Regions from separate parts of the Paenibacillus sp. EKM212P genome, predicted to be linked through region 2. Evidence: predicted binding sites of a transcription regulator. Region 2 holds the regulator's gene; each other region holds the start of a gene.
What was found. The regulator Rex, encoded in region 2, represses fermentation and respiration genes when NADH is low (regulators of the CRP and FNR family bind a similar motif). The targets are predictions, from matches to a motif close to TTGTGAAATATTTCACAA.
Positions count from the first base shown of each region.

Region 1: the regulator Rex is predicted to act here: its motif matches at 2,120-2,137, upstream of G9G54_RS21560 (phosphoketolase family protein).
Region 3: the regulator Rex is predicted to act here: its motif matches at 1,841-1,858, upstream of pflB (formate C-acetyltransferase).
Region 4: the regulator Rex is predicted to act here: its motif matches at 1,726-1,743, upstream of G9G54_RS19845 (cytochrome ubiquinol oxidase subunit I).

Region 1 covers NZ_JAAMNR010000009.1:44,582-47,988, reverse strand. Annotated here, with positions in the region: gene G9G54_RS21560 (phosphoketolase family protein) at 1-2,001, opposite strand, end outside; gene G9G54_RS21555 (GntR family transcriptional regulator) at 2,296-3,018, opposite strand; gene G9G54_RS21550 (glycosyltransferase family 2 protein) at 3,371-3,407, shown strand, end outside.
Region 2 covers NZ_JAAMNR010000002.1:379,255-382,661, forward strand. Annotated here, with positions in the region: gene G9G54_RS07835 (amidohydrolase) at 1-1,030, opposite strand, end outside; gene G9G54_RS07840 (redox-sensing transcriptional repressor Rex) at 1,017-1,670, opposite strand; gene dinG (ATP-dependent DNA helicase DinG) at 1,715-3,407, opposite strand, start outside.
Region 3 covers NZ_JAAMNR010000002.1:535,870-539,276, reverse strand. Annotated here, with positions in the region: gene adhE (bifunctional acetaldehyde-CoA/alcohol dehydrogenase) at 1-1,563, shown strand, start outside; gene pflB (formate C-acetyltransferase) at 1,892-3,407, shown strand, end outside.
Region 4 covers NZ_JAAMNR010000007.1:115,200-118,606, forward strand. Annotated here, with positions in the region: gene G9G54_RS19840 (response regulator transcription factor) at 1-1,409, shown strand, start outside; gene G9G54_RS19845 (cytochrome ubiquinol oxidase subunit I) at 1,813-3,219, shown strand; gene cydB (cytochrome d ubiquinol oxidase subunit II) at 3,206-3,407, shown strand, end outside.

The DNA of each region.
Region 1 (3,407 bases), on a different contig from region 2:
CAGTTTCAGCAAATCTACCACGTTGATGTACCGAATCTTCAAGTCAGGCAGTTTTTCATGCAAAATGGAAATCGCAGCTAAACTTTCAATCGTTGGCTCTGTACCAGCAGAAGCAATGACAAGGTCAGGTTCTCCACCTTGATCTGTACTTGCCCAGTCGATGATCTTCAACCCTTTATCCACCAATTCTTTCGCTTCATCAGCAGTAAACCATTGTGGACGTGGGTGTTTAGACGAAACAATCAAATTGATCTTTTGACGGTCGTTTAAAATGGTGTCGAAAACAGCCAACAATGAATTGGCATCCGCTGGCAGATACTCCCGAATAAATTCTGGTTTTTTATCAGCCAAATGACCTAACAAACCTGGATCTTGGTGTGTATACCCATTATGATCCTGTTGGAACACCGTTGAAGTTGCTACGACATTCAGTGATGGGATATCTGCACGCCATCCTTGATCCGTTGCTTTACGCAGCCACTTAAAGTGCTGGGTGATCATCGAGTCAACCACACGCAGGAAGGCTTCGTAACTTGCAAAGAAACCATGGCGACCTGTTAATACATAACCTTCCAGCAATCCTTCAGCTTGGTGTTCGGATAATTGAGAATCAATTACGCGGCCATAGGATGATAAAAATTCATCATTAGGTTCAATAATTTGGTCCATCCATTGGCGTTTGGTTACTTCAAAAACAGGAGCCAAGCGATTAGACATCGTTTCATCCGGTCCGAAGATTCTGAAATTACGATTTTCTTCATTTAAAAGAACCACATCTTTAACGTATTTCCCTAAAACCGACATATCTTGCGCAATCACTTTACCAGGTACGGAATTATCCAGCGTATAGTTACGGAAATCCGGTAATTTCAAGTCTTTAATGAGGTTACCCGCATTCGCAACAGGGTTCATTCCCATGCGTTTATCGCCTGTAGGCAAAATTTCAGCAAGCTCAGGGTTTAAACGACCGTTTTCGTCGAACAATTCCTCTGGTCTATAGCTATTCAGCCATTCTAACAAAGCAGGTGCGTGCTGCATATTTTTTTGATCAACCGGAATTGGAACCTGATGGGCACGGAATGAATTTTCATTCGGCACGTTGTCCCATTCCTTCGGACCCGTCCAGCCTTTAGGTGAACGGAATACAATCATCGGCCAAGCCGGACGAGTAAGGTCATTATTTTCACGCGCATTCTTTTGAATAGCTTCAATCTTCTCGATAGCCGTATCCAACACTTTCGCCATTTCTGGATGCATGTGATCCGGATTTTCACCTTCAACAAAGAACGGCTCCCAACCCAAACCTTTAAAGTATGAGGTCAATTCTTCTTTTGATTGACGAGACATAATCGTTGGGTTACTAATCTTAAAGCCATTCAAGTGCAAGATTGGTAGCACTGCACCATCTGTGATGGGGTTGATAAATCGGTTAGAAAACCACGAAGCGGCTAATGGGCCTGTTTCAGCTTCACCATCACCAATAACAACAGCTGAAATCAGATCAGGATTATCCAGAATGGCACCTACACCATGAGAAAGGGAGTAACCTAATTCTCCACCTTCATGGATAGATCCAGGTGTTTCAGGGGCAGCATGTGAAGCAATACCGCCAGGGAAAGAGAATTGTTTGAACAATTTCTTCATACCTGAGATATCTTGTGTAATTTGCGGATAGATTTCAGTGTAGCTTCCATCCAGATAAGAATTTGAAACCATAACCTGGCCGCCGTGACCAGGACCTTCAATGTAAAGCATGCTCAAATCATATTTATTAATAACACGATTTAGATGTGCATAAATAAAGTTTTGTCCTGGAATTGTGCCCCAGTGTCCAATAGGCTTAACCTTCACATCTGAATCTTTTAAAGGCTCTCTCAACAAAGGATTATCTTTTAAATAAAGCTGACCTACCGAAATGTAGTTCGTTGCACGCCAATATGCATCAAGTTTTTCTAAATATGTTTTAGATGAATAATCTGCTAACACGGGTGATAATGACATGGTGTCCACTCCCTAAGTAGTTTTGTTTGTAATTTATTTCCGGAAATTTCATCTACAAATCCATCATAACGCTACGCCAATTTAATTCAACCTTTTTCACAAGTGATACGGTCCAATTTTGTGAAATTTTGAACATACTATGAAATATAAATTAAAAAGACAGTAAAAAAGCTCTTACATTAAAATATATAGAAGTATAAACCAATAAAATTTTTAATAAACGAGGCAATCGCAGGCTTCAATCCTTTTTTCAAAACCATAAAAAAAAGACCGGAGAATTCTCCAGTCTTATCATTAGTGAACCGATACAAAGGTATTAAATTTTAAATATTTGTAATGAAATCGCATATGAGAAAACTCAAATGGCGTACCGTTATCTAAAAAGAACACACCTTCCATAATACCTACAGGCTCATTTTCATTTAAATGTAGCAGCTTTTGATCATTCTCTTGAGACGGTTCTGCAAAAATGGATAAAAAAGATTTGGTGACAGCCAAGTTCCGCGAGTCTTCCAAATAATTAAAAATGGATCCCTCGATAATGGTCTGATTTAAATTCTGGACGATTTTAATGGGGATATAGCCTGTTTCAATCATAAAAGGATCATCATCAAATAGACGTAAGCGGACAATTTTGTAAACAAAATCATGAGTCTCCAAGAACAAATCACGCTGTAACTCTTCTGTTGGCGGAATGACCTCAAAACTTAATACTTTGATTTTTGGCTTTTTACCATGCATTTGAAAATTATCAGTGACCCCTAGATTAGAGCCTTCGTAGTTAAAGATAGATTCATTTCTTATGTATAATGGATTAATAAATGTCCCGGAACCTTGTTTTTTGAAAATAATTCCGACATTCTCCATTTTAGTCAGAGCACGTTTAATTGAACTACGACTAACCTGGTAAGTCTCACTAAGACTACGTTCATCTGGCAATCTCATATCTGCAAACTTTCCCGCAAAGATTTTCATCTTAAGATCGTCAATAATTTGCTTATAGACAAATTGTGTCATATAGTACTCCTCTTTCAGGTCTTCTATAACTCTATATAGTTTACCATAACTTGCCCATTTCATCTCATGTTTGTTTCTGTATACTGAGTGGACTTTCAGCGGATAGGAAGCGCCCTCGCTTTTACTTTACATCTCTATGCATAATACCAGGATTACACATACATAACACCACTGAACGTACCTGCAAAACAGCAGAAGATACAGAACCCCCACCTTAATATCGGTAATAAGACCAAGCCTGTTTCGAACCTGGAGGGATGTTTGACTAGACCAGGCTAAAATCCTTGAATACATTGTTATTATTTATCTTGTTCAAGCGTTTTCTAATAAGAATGGTGGGGGGGAGATCATATTGGCTATCCGCTACAGCGTCATCATTCCAACCTATA
Region 2 (3,407 bases):
CTGTTGCCAGACGCAGCGCTTCACTCGCAGGAACTGCCGTAGGGTCACCAGATACACCCTTGTGAATAAGTGCTGCCAGACGCATTTCCTCGAACATATCCAGGTTATTATTACTGGCAGGACCATCCGTTCCGAGAGAAACGGTAACCCCTGCACGCAGCAATTCAGGCACTCTTGCCACACCACTTGCCAGCTTCAAGTTGCTACCTGGGTTGTGCGAAACCGCTACACCACGTTCAGCCAGTAAAGCTATTTCTTCGTCATTCAAATGAACGCCATGGGCAACAAGCGAAGGACGGGAGAAAAAGCCAAACTTATCCAAGTGTGCAACTGGACGCAAACCGTAGTCACGTACGTTTTGCTCCACTTCGGCGATCGTCTCAGACATGTGCGTATGCAGCGGCAAATCCAGATCATGCGCAGCTTGTACGAATTTTTCAATAAACGCAGGTGGACAGGTGTATGGCGCATGCGGTGACATCATCGTTGTAATACGCCCGTCTGCTTTACCATGCCAGTTACGCGCAAAAGTTACGGCCTCAGCCAGCTTGATTCGCTGTTCTTCCTCCGAACATAGTCCAATTGCTCCACGCATCAGACTTGCACGAATACCTGACTCTTCAGCCACACGAGCCACCTCATCCATATGATCGTACATGTCCAGGAAGGTCGTTGTTCCACCTTTCAGCATTTCCAGCACAGACAACGACGTACCCCAGTACACGTCCGTAGATGTAAACTTGGCTTCCATAGGCCACATTTTTTCCTGAAGCCATACTTGAAGTGCCAAGTCATCTCCATGCCCACGCAGCAGAGACATCGCCGCATGACCATGAGTATTAATCAGACCAGGTAAAAATAAAAGCCCCTTACCATCGATCGCTTCCGTCTCTTCCTCACCCGAAGGCAAAGTCTCGCCAATGTAAGTAATGCGGCTATCTTCCACAATCATAAAACCATGGATTACCCCAGCTTCTGGTCCATTTACGGCAAAAGAGCCGTTTTTAATCATCCATTTATTCACTGTCATATTGTGTTTCTTCCTTTCCGTCCTCCAAATAATAAGCGAGGCTAAGCAAATCAGTTGTAAAGTCTGTGGCATGAATCCGAATGTTGGCCGGTGCCTTGAGAGTAGTCGGTGCAAAGTTCAGGATCGCTCCAATTCCGCTCTCAATAAGCCTGTCAGCCACGTGCTGTGCTTCAAAATCAGGTACGGTAATAATCCCGATTCGAATGTTTTTTTCTTTCACAGTCGCTTCCAGTTCATCCATCGGTTGCACGACCAATGTATTGATCTTGGTCCCTACCTTATCCGGAAACGCATCAAATACCGCTACAATCTTCATATTGTCTTTTAAATAAGCGTTATAATTCGAAAGGGCTTGCCCCAGATTACCCGCTCCGACCAATACTACATTAATTTGCTGATCGATTTTCAGGATATGGCGTATTTTCTCAATTAGATAAGAAACATCATAACCGATACCCTTCCGACCAAAATCTCCAAAATAGGCGAGATCTTTACGGATTTGGGCCGGGTTCAAATCTAGCCTCTGTCCCAACTCTTGAGAAGAGACCGTAGCCACCTCCCGTTTGTGAAGTGCATTCAGATAACGTAAATATACGGGTAACCTCCGTACGACAGCCTCTGAAATTTTATCTGATTTCATACTTGCTCCCCCTAATTGTAACGAACATACTTAGTGTCCGTCCGTTATGCCTCGGTCTCCGGGGCGGATTGGAGCCATTCGGCGATGCGGGGCACCATTTGCTCCGATGGCATATGCTCCATTTTTGGTCCCGGTAACGAGTACAAAAAGTGCTTTCCGTAATAGGATTCGATCACACGCGTATCGTAAACGATAACGACCCCGTGGTCGCTCGCTGTACGAACCAACCGACCAAATCCCTGTTTGAAGCGAATGACCGCTTGTGGTACAGACAGCTTCATAAATGGATTCTTCTTCTGCTGCTGGAGCAGCTCGCTTTTTGCCTCCAGCAACGGGTGATTCGGCGGTTGAAATGGCAAGCGAACAATGGCTAGACAAGTCAGAGCCTTCCCCGGAATATCGACGCCTTCCCAGAAGCTGCTGGTTCCCAGCAATACAGAAGCTTTGGCTTCCTGAAAACGGCGGGTTAGCTTGCTGCGACTCCCACTGTCCACACCTTGTCCCAGCACAGTAATTTCGCTGGATGCTAAGGCCTCTTTGAGCGGTTCATACACTTGCCGGAGCATCCGATAGGAAGTAAACAGAACGAGCATTCTCCCCCGCGTCGCCTGAGCAGTCGCTCCTAGAGAGCTAACGAGCATATCTACAAAGTGTGCATCTCCTACACTGCCCTTCACGCTTGGGAAATCCCGTGGAATGACCAGCAACACCTGATCCCTGTAATTAAAGGGTGACGGGAGCTGCGAAGTCATCAGCCGCTCTTGATCTGCGGCCTCCTGCAAGCCGAGCTGATCGATCATGTACTGAAACGACTTATCTACCGATAAGGTAGCAGACGTCAGAATGATGCTTCTTTTTTTGTCAAAAAACATTTCTTTCAACTGGCGGCTCACATCGACGGGCACCGCATAAAATTGTAATGATTTACTGCGGAATTGCCCACTCGCTTCGAGCCAGTATACGGTTGTTTCATCATCGAGTCGCATAAAAAAGCGCAAATTTTCTCGAATCCCCGCCAGATCCTTGAGCAGACCCGTGATATCTGTAATAAGGCTATCCGCCGCATAATCGTCATGTTCTTCCTTGACGTCCAGCATCAGCTTGTCGCCCTTGCGCAAAATTTCACTCATCGTTACATATAGCTGATTTTCCAAAGCCCCCGCCTGATCCCACTTTGCAGGCTTGGCTGAAGGTTTGAGACGGGAAGAAAACTGTCCTGTTTCACCCGGTGTCGCATCGCTTCGCTCTGGCAACATGCCAAACAGTTTGTCGCTTAGCAGATCCCAAGTTTCCTTAACCTCTAACACGAGCGGATACATCTGATCGATGGTTGAGGCCCAATCCGTCGACTTCTCGTGCCCCGATTTCGCCAATTGTTGACGAAGTGAAGGCAGTTGTCCATTCTTGCTGTCTTTGAACAGTCGCGTCAGTGTATGCACGAGTGTGAAATATTTCATATGCATACCTAGGTGCTTACCAGCTACTTCCTCCAGGTGATGGGCTTCATCAATCACCAGATGTTCATAGCTCGGCAACAACTGGTGACTAGCTTTGACGTCTGTAAACAACTTAGAGTGATTCGTAATAACAACATCCGCTATCCCTGCTTCATGGCGTGCACGATGATAATAGCATTTGCGGAACCATGGGCAAGAACGACCAAGACAGGACTCTGAATCACTCGCCACCGTTTCCCAGAAATCTCCACCACGGTTGCTCAGATTCAGTTCTTCATCA
Region 3 (3,407 bases), 160 kb from region 2:
GTATTGGCTTGCTATAAAGTAAAAAATGCGGAACAAGGTATTCAACGCGCTGCTGAAGTCGTGGAATTCGGGGGCATGGGCCACTCGTCCGCTATTCATTCGAACGATGAGGACGTTATCGCCCGCTTCGCAAACCGTCTGCAAACAGGACGTATCATTGTAAATGCACCTTCCACACATGGTGCGATTGGCGACATTTACAACACCAATCTTCCTTCGTTGACACTCGGTTGCGGTTCGTACGGTCGTAACTCGACTTCGTCGAACGTATCGGCAGTCAATTTGATTAATGTGAAAAGGGTGGCGAAACGGACGGTGAATATGCAATGGTTCAAAGTACCTTCCAAAATCTATTTTGAAAAAAATTCGACACAGTATCTTGCTAAAATGCCTGATATCACACGTGTAGCCATTATCACGGACCCTATGATGGTAAAACTGGGATATGTGGATCGTGTTATTCATTATCTGCATCAACGCCAAACACCGGTAGCTATCGAAGTGTTCTCTGAAGTAGAGCCAGATCCATCGACAGTTACGGTAGAACGTGGTACAGAAATGATGAGACGTTTCCAACCGGATTGCATCATCGCACTGGGCGGCGGTTCACCAATGGATGCGGCTAAAGGCATGTGGATGTTCTATGAATATCCAGATACTGATTTCAATAACTTAAAACAAAAATTCATGGATATTCGTAAACGGATTTACAAGTACCCACGTCTGGGCCAAAAAGCACAATTTGTAGCTATCCCTACAACCTCGGGTACAGGTTCCGAAGTTACATCGTTTGCAGTAATTACGGACAAAAACCTGGGTAACACGAAGTACCCGCTGGCTGACTATGAGTTGACTCCTGATGTGGCAATTATTGACCCAGTGTTTGTATATTCGCTGCCTAAAACAGCTGTAGCGGACACAGGTATGGACGTTCTGACACATGCTATCGAGGCTTACGTGTCCGTAATGGCTAATGATTACACAGATGGTCTGGCAATTAAAGCCATTCAATTGGTATTCCAATACCTAGAACAATCGGCTCTGATCGGTGATAAGCTGGCTCGTGAAAAAATGCATAATGCTTCCACACTTGCTGGTATGGCGTTTGCTAATGCATTCTTGGGTATTAACCACAGTCTTGCACATAAATGGGGTGGACAATACCATACAGCGCATGGCCGCACGAATGCCATTTTGCTGCCGCACGTTATTCGCTATAATGCGAAAAAACCGACAAAATTTGCTTCGTTCCCTAAATATTCGCACTTTGTTGCGGATGAGCGTTATGCAGAAATCGCGCGCATACTGGGACTGCCTGCACGCACCACCGAAGAAGGGGTTAACAGCTTGATCGAAGCAATCCGTAAGATGAACAAAACACTCGGTATCGAGGAATCGTTCCAACAAATCGGTTTCGATGCGAAGGATTTCGAATCACGTGTAGACTATCTGGCTGACCGCGCATTTGAAGATCAATGTACAACTGCGAATCCGAAGTTGCCGCTGGTTACTGAGTTGGCTGATGTCTATCGCAATGCCTTCTACGGACGTTTTGACCAATAATATAATAGGTACGAAGAGGCTTGTGAAAAAGCATTTTCTCGTTCAATACCGATGCAGGCTCTCTATATAGAGGGCCTGTTGGTTTGGGAAGGGAGGTGAACGGCAAGGCTAAGGATATAGGCGTGAAGCTAGGGAAAATAAAGTGATAAAAATCACTCATATTGTGATTTTTATCACATACTACACTCTATCATTATTCTACAATAAGGGTGTAAGAAAGGTCCCGACACTGAGCGTAAGGCATCGGTGAACAGGCCGGGCTCAAGAAATAGCTTTATCGTGAAAAAAATCACAAGTCCGGAAGACCAAACAATTTGGAGGGATTTACATGTCGGTGATTGAGAGAGAATTACAAGAGCAACAATCTGGCTGGAGAGGTTTTAAAAAAGGCAAATGGACTAAAGAAGTCAACGTCAACGATTTTATTGAAACTAATATCTTACCTTATGTTGGCAATGAAGAATTTTTGGTTGGTCCTACCGCCAACACAACTGCATTGTGGGATATTGTATCCGATCTTACCAAAAAAGAGTTGGCAAACGGCGGCGTGCTTGATGTAGACGTGAATACGCCATCCACTATTATTTCACATAAACCGGGTTATCTAGACCGGGATAAAGAGCAAATTGTCGGTGTACAAACAGATGCTCCATTCAAACGCTCTTTGCAGCCGTTTGGTGGAATTCGGATGATGATCGACGCTTGTAAAGCCTATGGTTTTGAAGTACCAGAAAGTATCATTGATATTTTCACTCATATTCGTAAAACTCACAACCAAGGTGTATTTGACGCTTATACAGATGAAATGAGAGCAGCTCGTAAAGCTGGTATCATTACTGGTCTCCCAGATGCATACGGTCGTGGTCGTATTATCGGTGACTATCGTCGTGTAGCTTTGTATGGTGCAGACTTCTTGATCCAAGATAAAAAGCTGCAACTGAAAAGCCTTGAAGTTGATTCCATGGAAGAAGACGTAATTCGTCTGCGTGAGGAAATTTCCGAACAAATTCGTGCTTTGAATGAACTGAAACAAATGGCTGCTGAGCACGGTTTTGATATTTCAAAACCTGCTAACAATGCGAAAGAAGCTTTCCAATGGGTATATTTTGGATATCTTGCAGCAATCAAAGAACAAAATGGTGCAGCAATGTCCTTAGGACGTGTATCTTCCTTCCTTGATATTTACTCTCAACGTGATATGGAAGAGGGTACAATGACAGAAGAACAAGCTCAAGAACTGGTCGATCATTTTGTTATGAAATTGCGTATTGTTAAGTTCTTGCGCACACCTGACTATAATGAACTATTCAGTGGAGATCCAACTTGGGTTACTGAGTCCATTGGTGGTATGTCCGTAACTGGAGAAACTCGGGTAACTAAAAACAGCTTCCGTTTCCTGCACACCCTCTACAATCTGGGACCTGCACCGGAGCCGAACCTGACTGTACTGTGGTCGGAAAAATTGCCTGAAGGCTTCAAAAAATATTGTGCGAAAGTTTCTATTGAAACTAGCTCCATTCAGTACGAGAATGACGATCTGATGCGTCCGATTTATGGAGACGATTATGGTATTGCTTGTTGTGTATCGGCAATGAAAATCGGTAAACAAATGCAATTCTTTGGTGCTCGTGCCAACTTGGCTAAAGCTCTGCTGTATGCAATTAACGGTGGTAAAGATGAAAAATCTGGCGTCCAAGTAGGGCCTGAATTCCCAGCCATTACAGGTGAAGTTCTGGAATATGAAGAAGTGTTGAGCCGCTTCAAACCTATGATGGAATGGTTGGCAAAACTGTACATGAACACTTTGAATGTTATTCACTACATGCATGATAAATATAGCTACG
Region 4 (3,407 bases), on a different contig from region 2:
GCGGATATGCAGACTTTGATTATGCACGGCAAGCCTTGGGCTTCGGGGTAGATGGCTATCTGCTGAAGCCAGTTGATGAGGAAGAAATGACGACAGAGTTGAAACGGGTATGGCAAAACATTGAGGACGAGAAAGAAGAAGGCAAATGGGGAAGTACGCCTTCCCATGAGCGTAATTGGATCGAAGCATTATTGTTTCCGGTTCATCGAGAGCATGCTCGTAATGCCGTAGAAAGCAGTGATTCTCTGCACAAAGCATCCGAGCAAGCTGAACATCAAAGCGGTAACGGAAAACATGGTCAACAGCCCGCGTTACCAGCATTGGACTGGAGTAGCTATCAGGTTATTCTGCTGGATTTACGTATTCCTGACTGGGATCGACAAGCTCGGCAGTCGGCAGCAAAGCAGAGGCTAACGGAATTGTGTCATGAGCAGGGCAGAGGTATCGTGTTTGAGGCTGGAATATATATGGGTCTTTTGCTTCCCGCCACGTTAAAAACGGAGAAAGATGCTGTTCAGTTACTGGCTACTTGGCGACAGGAGCTAAAGCCGTGGGCAACGGAAATTTATGTGGCTGCCGGTGATGCTGTATCCATTCTTAACGACATTCCCAGATCTTTTGAGCAGGCACTACGATTGTTAGAACGTACGTTTTTGTTCCGGGCAGAAAGAGTCATGCTTTCCGGAGACCTATACGAATTGGAGACAGTTGAGTCTGAAATGAGTGGAGCGTCTGATCGTGCTACAAATGATCCCCTACGTTATGCAGAAAAGCTGTACTATGCGCTAGATATGGCTAATAGTGAAGCTGCAGCCCGTGTCATTAAGGAAATGGAAGACCAATTTCCACGGATTTATCGCACAGAATCTGCAATCAAGGCGGCGTTCGCCCAAACATTCACACTGGCGTTGAACAAGTATGCAGCCGGACAGGATCACAGCAGAACCGTGCTGGAGGAGCACTCCAGCTTTATAACCGATGTATATGCTTATTCCACATTGGGCGAGCTGGTGGATCACTCGCTGGAGCATGTGTTGCAATGGATTGGCCAGACTGAATCTGGTGGCAAGGGCATCATCATGAAACAAATGATTGACTTTATACATAGTCATTATGATGAAAATTTGCGACTGGAGTTACTGGCAGATATGTTCAATTACAATAGTGGCTATTTGGGCAAACTGTTCAAAAGTCATACTGGCGAGGCCTTTAATGCCTATCTGGATAAGGTGAGGATTGAGCGAGCAAGGGAATTGCTTGCACAAGGAATTAAGGTACACCAGGTGGCGGAACGCGTGGGATATGCGAATGCAGATTATTTTCATAGTAAATTTAAAAAGTATGCTGGAATGTCACCTTCCTCCTACCGTAATCGGGTTCAAAAGAACGGAGGAACAGATGGCTGTTGATAGATTCCTAGATTTAACGCTATGAAGTCTCTCTTGCAGATGTCGGAGGTATAACCTCCGAACGAAGAGAGGCTCTTTTTTTATGGTGAAAAAAAGGATAGATCAATCGAAAATGTCACATTTATTATGGAATTTAGGGCGTTTTCGTCAAATCGACACCATTATGACACAGGTTTGACACGATGTTCACATTTTCGATTCTATTTCATTTAAATTTATTCTATATAATGGGGATAATCTGAAGCCGGATCATGACAGCCATAGTGAAGGTACGGAGTGAGTCATTTTCTAAAAAGTGACCGCTGCATATGTAAGAATGTGAATACTATCACAAATGTAGAAGACTTCAGATTACAGACACTATAAATCATTGTTAAGAGAAGTTCAGGGGGGGAGCAACATCATGGACGTATTGGATTTGGCACGGTTGCAGTTTGCAACTACAACGATTCTTCACTTTGTTTATGTGCCGATCTCTATTGGATTGTCGTTATTGGTGGCAATTATGGAGACTATGTATGTTATCAAGAAAAATGACTTGTACAAAAAAATGGCTCAATTCTGGGGAACGTTTCTGCTGATTAACTTTGCACTGGGCGTCGTCACCGGGATTTTGCAAGAATTCCAGTTCGGGATGAACTGGTCGGACTTTTCCCGTTTTGTCGGTGATGTATTCGGTACGCCGCTGGCGATTGAAGCATTGCTTGCATTTTTTCTAGAATCGACATTTATCGGATTATGGGTTTTCGGTTGGGAAAAATTGTCCAAAACGGTCCATTTAATCTGTATGTGGTTGGTATCGATCGGTACGATGTTATCGGCATTGTGGATTCTAGCTGCTAATTCATTCATGCAACGTCCCGTAGGATATGAGATTCAAAATGGACGTGCAGAAATGAAAGATTTTGCCGCTCTGCTAACGAACGAACAACTGCTATGGGAATTTCCGCATACGCTGTTTGCTGCTTTTGCGACAGGAGCATTTCTGATCGCAGGTATCAGTGCATGGAAGCTGATGCAAAAAAAGAATATGGACTTTTTTAAACCTTCTTTCAAATTGAGCATTATTGTTGCCTTAATCAGCGCCATAGCTATTCCTTTGTTTGGTCATGGTCAGGCTCAATATTTAGTGAAAACACAACCGATGAAGATGGCTGCCAGTGAGGGCTTATGGGAGAACAGCGGTGACCCCGCTCCTTGGACAGTTATCGCATGGATTGATCCTGGAAAAAAGGAAAATACCTTTGAGATTAAAGTTCCTTTTGCTTTGAGTTTTCTATCCTATAGTAAATTTACCGGCTCTGTGCCTGGTATGAATGAGCTTCAGGCAGAATATGAGAAAACCTATGGTCCGGGAGATTATATCCCGCCAGTAAGAACCACGTTCTGGAGCTTCCGCATTATGATTGCGGCGGGATGTGGCATGATTGCACTCGCTTTATACGGAGCTTATCTGACGTTCCGTAAAAAGTTGGAAGGTTCACATCGCTGGTTCTTCCGTCTTATGATATGGGGGATATCCCTTCCATTCATTGGGAATACTTCAGGTTGGATCATGACTGAAATAGGTCGCCAACCGTGGACTGTATTTGGTTTACTTCAAACGAAAGATTCTGTTTCGCCTACTGTTGTGGCTGGAGAAGTGTTGTTCTCGTTCATCTCATTTACCACATTGTATTTAATTTTAACAGGTGTGCTGGCGTTTCTGTTTTACCGTACGGCTCGCAAAGGTCCAGATATTGAGCCGCATCAACAAACGGTAATTCATGATCCTTTTGCTCAAGGGGGTGACACCATTGTCGCTAAATGATTTATGGTTCCTATTGATTGCAGTGCTGTTTACTGGCTTCTTTTTTCTGGAAGGCTTTGATTTTGGCGTAGGAATGGCCACAGGATTGGTGCCGCGTAATGACCAACAAAAACGTTTGATGATCAATACGATTGGTCCATTCTGGGATGCCAACGAAGTGTGGCTGATTACAGCAGCAGGTGCGATGT